Regions from separate parts of the Lysinibacillus sp. FSL W7-1291 genome, predicted to be linked through region 2. Evidence: riboswitches for the same ligand, from Rfam matches in the RefSeq annotation. Region 2 holds a riboswitch; the other holds the start of a gene.
The links. A riboswitch is a leader RNA that binds a small molecule or an ion and turns the genes downstream of it on or off. The one in region 2 is predicted to bind S-adenosylmethionine.
Positions count from the first base shown of each region.

Region 1: it holds a riboswitch for S-adenosylmethionine, as region 2 does, so the genes downstream of both, NST76_RS01020 (methionine ABC transporter ATP-binding protein) here and NST76_RS19395 (bifunctional homocysteine S-methyltransferase/methylenetetrahydrofolate reductase) in region 2, are expected to answer to the same signal.

Region 1 is NZ_CP151994.1:204,514-207,942, reverse strand. Features, by position in the region: gene NST76_RS01025 (CaiB/BaiF CoA-transferase family protein) at 427-1,611, shown strand; SAM riboswitch class I at 1,866-1,974, shown strand; gene NST76_RS01020 (methionine ABC transporter ATP-binding protein) at 2,082-3,107, shown strand; gene NST76_RS01015 (methionine ABC transporter permease) at 3,097-3,429, shown strand, end outside.
Region 2 is NZ_CP151994.1:3,987,906-3,991,334, reverse strand. Features, by position in the region: gene NST76_RS19400 (protoporphyrinogen oxidase) at 1-1,234, shown strand, start outside; SAM riboswitch class I at 1,334-1,434, shown strand; gene NST76_RS19395 (bifunctional homocysteine S-methyltransferase/methylenetetrahydrofolate reductase) at 1,526-3,373, shown strand; gene metH (methionine synthase) at 3,366-3,429, shown strand, end outside.

The DNA.
Region 1 (3,429 bases), 780 kb from region 2:
ATAAATGGGGTAATAGTATCATTTCCAAATTGCGTAAGAAGAATCCAATACACCACTAGGATTGTATCAATAAAAAGGGTCGTATCATATAGCTAGCTAGTAAACAAAATTCTACAATTTATTTTCTTAAATTAAATATTCTAACAACTGACAACTATTGTCTGAAATTTGATAAAAAATCTAAATTCTAAATTTTTTTACTTTTATTGTTATTCTGACATATGAAAGTTGAAATGTTTATTTTATAATGAAAAATAGCATAGGCAAGTTAAGGTCTATTCTGTTATAATACTCTTTAAAATAAAATAAACTGTATTAATACAGAATCGAACGTTACGCTTTTCACACAATGGGGATTATGAGAAAAGCGCTACGCTTCCATCAATGGGATGGTCGTGTAGCCTACACAAAAAGGGGTTGGAAGATTTGGGCATTTTACAAGGGTTAAAAATTCTCGATTTTTCTGCATTACTACCAGGGCCAATGGCGACAATGATTTTTGCTGATTTAGGAGCAGATGTCATCCATGTTGAATCTTCAAAGCGCGTTGATTTAACACGAATTATGCCTCCCTATGATGAAGATCATGAGGCTTACATTCATCAACATTTAAATCGATCTAAAAAATCAATTACATTAAATCTTAAATCACCAGAGGCTATAGACATTGTAAAATCACTGGTGCAAGAGTATGACGTTATTATCGAAGGTTTTCGGCCTGGTGTCATGCAACGCCTTGGCATTGGCTATGAAGCTCTAAAGGAAATAAATCCAAAGGTTATCTATTGTGCGATTACTGGTTACGGACAAACTGGACCTTATAGCAATCGACCTGGACACGATAATAACTATTTATCTTTAGCAGGCTTACTCGATTATTCACGCCATAAGGATAAAAAGCCTGTCTCCATGGGAGTTCAACTAGCTGATATAGCTGGAGGGACAATGCATGCCGCAATTGGGGTACTGGCTGCTGCCCTTCATCGTGAAAAAACAGGCGAAGGACAATTCATAGATATTAGTATGACAGATGCTGTCTTTTCGCTGAATGCTATGTATGGTGCTGCGTTTATTGGGGGTGGTCGTGTACCACAGCCAGAGCAAGAAATTTTAAACGGAGGCAGTTACTATGATTTTTACAAAACAAAAGATGGACGCTTCTTCTCTGTCGGTAGCTTAGAACCTCAATTTCGTAAACTGCTCTGTGAAGCACTCGACATTCCTGAGTTGATTGATAATACCTTTAATGATTCTTACTATACGCAAATACGCTTTAAAGAGGCTGTTCATGATGCCTTTCTATCAAAGACATATGAGGAATGGCTTGAGGTATTTAACGAGGATTTTGAAGGTTGTGTAGAGCCTGTACTCACTTTTCCAGAAGCATGTGAGCATCCACAGTTGAAGGCTCGCGGCATGATCGTCGATATTCCAAAAAGCGATGGCACCATGCAACAGCAAATTGCTTCTGCCTTTAAATTTGATGGCACTGAGCCTGAGTACAAGTATGTCGGTGCCAAGCTTGGAGAGCATAATGAAGAAGTATTAACTGCACTTGGCTATAATGATGAACAAATTGCTAGTTTACGAGAAAAGGGCGTTTTAGAATAACGGAAAGGTTCAATTTGGAAGTAGGCAATTTTCAAATTGAACCTTTTTATGGCTGCCTGCTCATTGACATCCTCAGTAACATAAGCATAAATTATTTCACTAGAAAAAACGCAGCTACCAATGTACTCCTGCTGTTATAACAGTAAATGGATTTATTTTTCTAATAAAACTTTTTAAAAGAAATGTTGACATATAATTCATCAAGCATTATAGTATTGTTTAAATCTTAACAGACAATTAAATACGATAATTTCTTCTTATCCAGAGAGACTGAGGGACAGGCCCAATGAAGTCTCGGCAGCGGGTTATTAACATAATACCGTGCCAATTCCTGCAAATGTACTTACATTTGAAAGATGAGAAGGAAGTAGTTTCTTCAATAGTGGGGACCTTCCTTTTTTCTTAATCGATAAGAACAAAAGGAAGGTCCTTTTTGTTCTTTATTTTTAAATAGGGAGTTGAGCAAGTAAATGATTGAATTTCAGAATGTAGCGAAAACCTTTAAATTTGGTGATCGTGAAGTGAATGCAGTGAAAGATGTATCTCTTTCAATTCAGCAGGGAGAGATTTTTGGAATTATTGGATTTAGTGGTGCAGGAAAGAGCACATTATTGCGACTTGTGAATCTATTAGAAAGTCCAACCCATGGCACTGTTCAAGTACAAGGTGTTGATATTAATTCGCTCACACCAAAAGAGGTAAGAAAGCTGAGAAGAAGAATCGGCATGATTTTTCAAAATTTCAACTTATTCTCCTCAAGAACGGTAGCTGGAAATGTAGCCTATCCACTTAAGCTGGCGGGAGTGCCTAAAAAAGAAATTAATGAAAGAGTTGCAGAACTTCTTAGTTTTGTTGGTCTTACAGAAAAAGCGAACGATTACCCTGAGCAATTATCTGGAGGCCAAAAACAGCGGGTTGGCATTGCGAGGGCGCTTGCTACCTCCCCTGATATATTAATTTGTGATGAAGCAACCTCAGCGCTCGATCCAGATACAACTGGGGAAATTCTCCGCCTTCTCAAAAAAGTAAACAAGGATTTAGGAATCACTATTTTGCTAATCACACATGAGATGAATGTCATCCAACAAATATGTGACAGAGTAGCAGTCATGGAAAATGGAGCAGTAATTGAATCTAATTCAGTTTTTGATATTTTTACAAATCCACAGCATTTAACGACTCAACGGTTTATTCAATCGGTTCAGCAAGATCGACCATCTGCATCTCTATTAGAGGAATGGAGAAAAAAAGGCGGCAAAAATTTATACCGTGTTATTTTTAAAGGTGATATTGCTAGCGATCCTATCCTTTCTCGCGTAACAAGAAAATTTGATGTGGACGTTAATATCGTCTATGGCTCTGTCCGAGAAATTCAGGAGAAGTTCTATGGGAACTTGCTCGTCTCATTTGAGGGACATAGCGATAAAATACCTAGTGTTCTTACTGAATTACAAGACATTGTAACTGTTGAGGAGGTAAAATTCAATGAAGGTTGATTGGACGACTTTTTGGCCCCGTATTTTTGAATCTACGGGTGAAACGATTTTAATGGTTATTATAACCCTTATCTTCGGTTCTATTCTTGGTATAACAATAGGTTTACTACTATATGTGACACGAAAAGGAAATATTTTAGAGAACAAATTCGTGTTTCAATTGTTAAATTTTTTAATTAATATTATTCGCCCAGTTCCATTTATTATTTTTCTAGTGGCCATTAGCCCATTAACAAGAATGGTTGTTGGAACAACGATTGGTACGTGGGCAGCAATCTTTCCGATGACGATTGCCTCATCATTTGGTATTGCGAGAGTAGTA
Region 2 (3,429 bases):
TATTATGGAAACAGGTGCTGACTCGATTGTAGCTCGTCATAAAGGTGTTATGGAGCTTGTACAGGAGCTTGATTTTGAGGAGAATCTAGTTTACAACGAAACAGGTATTTCCTATATTTATACGAATAATGAATTACATGCCATTCCGGCAGATTCTACTTTTGGAATACCAATGAGTTTGGCATCCTTGGAGCAAAGCACATTGATTACAGAGCAAGGTAAACAAGATGCATTAAAAGATTTGACTTTACCAAACAAAGACTTCACAAAGGAAAGTTCAATTGGAGAGTTTTTAACTTATTATTTAGGGGAAGAGCTTGTAAAAAATCAAATTGCACCCGTTCTTGCAGGTGTTTATTCAGGTGATTTACACCAGCTTTCGATTGCCTCTACTTTACCGTACTTGATTGACTATAAGAACGAGTATGGAAGTATCATAAAAGGCTTTGATGCGAATCGTGAGCAATTTGCTAAAGCAGCCAATAAAAAGTTTATATCGTTCAAAAACGGTTTATCTTCTCTAATTGATCGTCTCGAACAAACATTAACCGATGTAGAGATCATCAAGGGTGTCGCAACTGTCAATGTTCAAAAGCAAGAAAACCACTATTCAATTGCCTTAGCTAATGGTGAAAGCATCGAGACAGATTATGTCGTTTTAGCACTGCCGAATGAGGCTGTTCAAGGCCTACTACAGGATGAATCATTAAACAGTTATTTTGACCAATTTACGACAGCTTCAGCAATTACGATCTATTTAGGTTTTGATGTACCAGACTCTAGATTGCCAGCAGATGGAACGGGCTATATTGTCTCACATAATTCTGACGTTACATGTAATGCTGCAACTTGGACAAGTCGTAAATGGAGGCATACATCAAGAGATCATAAATTACTTGTGCGACTCTTTTATAAAAGCATCAATCCAGCATATGAGCAACTCCATGCCATGTCTGACGAAGAATTAGCAGCGGTTGCTTTAGAGGATGTGCGCAAGAGCCTAGGAATAGAGGAACAGCCAACAGTTATTAATGTCACAAAATGGATTGATCAAATGCCAAAATATGATCTAGCTCACCGTGAAGCATTACAAGGTTTAGTTCAAGAATTACAAGAAAACTATCCTAATCTATCCATCGCAGGTTGTTCATACTTTGGGGTAGGGATTGGTGCTTGTATTCAAAATGGGAAGAAAATCGGTGAGGAGCTTGCAAAGGAACTAGCCAATTTCTAAGCTTTTAAGTGAAAAATATCTTTGTTATGTGAAATAGTCTTGACTCATTCGTCAGTAAACGATATGATTCTTTTAATTATTTAAAAAATTCATACTACATTCTTATCAAGAGAAGCAGAGGGACTGGCCCATTGAAGCTTCAGCAACCAACTTTTTTGTCAGGTGCTAAATCCAGAAGACCATTGAGTCGAAGATGAGAAGGAAAAAACAATGATGAGTCATTAAAGCCTTCTTTTTTTTATAAAAGAAGGCTTTTTATTATACAGAGATATAGGAAGAGAGGCTAGTTTAATGAGATTGCTTGAAAGGTTAAAAACGCATGTATTGACGGCAGATGGCGCAATAGGCACAGTACTTTATGGCTATGGTTTGGAGTATTGTCATGAGGAAATGAATGTACAGAAACCTGAGTTAATTGAAAAGATTCATAGAGAATATATTGCAGCTGGTGCTGATATCATCCAAACGAATACGTATGGTGCAAATGCCATTAAATTAGCTCGCTATGGATTAGAATCGCGTGTCCAACAATTTAATGAAGCAGCGATTACAATCGCAAAGCGAGCTGCGGCAGATGGAGGTCAGTTTGTCTTAGGGACAATTGGTGGTATTCGTGGTATTCGTAAAAGTGATGCAACGTTAGATGAAATCTTAGCAACTATTGAGGAGCAAGCGAGTGTTTTACTTGCTGGGAATCCAGACGGCCTTTTACTCGAAACCTATTATGATTTTGAAGAATTAACAGCTACCTTAAAGATGCTACGGACAAAGACAAAATTACCGATTATTGCGCAAGTTTCCATGCACGAACCTGGTGTTTTACAAAACGGTATGTCTTTAAATAACGCCCTGCATGAGCTAGAAAAACTTGGTGCGGATATTGTGGGTGTCAATTGTCGTTTAGGTCCACACCATACCATTCAGGCGTTTGAAGGTGTAGAACTTCCTGATAAGGCATTTATGTCGGCTTATCCGAATGCTTCACTCCTTGACTTAGAAGATGGTCGTGTCGTTTATGAGTCAGAAGCTGAATATTTTGGTCGAGCGGCTGTGGAATTACGTGATCAAGGGGTACGCTTAATTGGAGGCTGTTGTGGTACGACACCGAAGCATATAGCAGCAGCGAAGAAGTATTTAGAAGAGTTATCACCAGTTCATGAAAAGTATGCCAAACCGGAGAAGATTCAAATTGTTCGTGAAGCAGAGCCAACGAAGTATGAACCTCTTCATGAAAAAGTAAAGCGCGAACGCTCTGTCATTGTAGAGCTAGATACACCTAGACATCTGGAAATTGATGGTTTTTTGGAAGGGGCAAAACAATTGTATGATGCAGGAGCAGATGTCGTCATGATGGCAGACAATTCTCTGGCTTCTCCACGTATTAGCAATATTGCTATGGGTGCATTGTTGAAGAGTACTAATGGTGTACGTCCTCTAACACATATTACATGCCGAGATCGTAATTTAATCGGTCTGCAATCACATTTAATGGGGTTAAATGCATTAGGAATTCATGATGTGTTAGCTGTTACTGGTGATCCAACAAAAGTTGGGGACTTCCCAGGTGCCACAAGTGTTTATGATGTCTCATCAATGGAGCTGATCCAATTAATTAAGCAGTTAAATCAAGGCATTTCCTTCTCAGGTAAACCACTTCGTAAAAAAGCAAATTTTTCAGTAGCTGCTGCATTTAATCCAAATGTCCGTGTATTAGATCGTGCTGTGGCACGCTTAGAGAAGAAAATTGAGTATGGAGCAGACTACTTTATTTCACAGCCAGTATATACGAAGGAAAAAATTGTGGAAATTTATGAGGCAACCAAGCATTTGCAAGCACCTATTTATATTGGTATTATGCCCGTTACAAGTTATAAAAGTGCTGAATTCTTACATCATGAGGTGCCAGGCATAAAATTATCTGAAGATGCCTTAGCAAGAATGAAGGCCTGTGGTGAAGATAAAGAACGTGCAACATTTGAGGGGATTGCCATTGCGAAGGAATTAGTTGAGGTGGCTGCGCAGTATTTCAATGGCATTTACCTTATCACTCCATTTTTACGTTATGATGTGACATTAGAGTTGATGAAATATATTGAGCAATTGGATGAACAGAAAAAAGGGGTAAGTATACATGGCTAAGCACTTGATTGAAAAGCAACTAGAGAAACGTATTTTAATTCTTGATGGCGCAATGG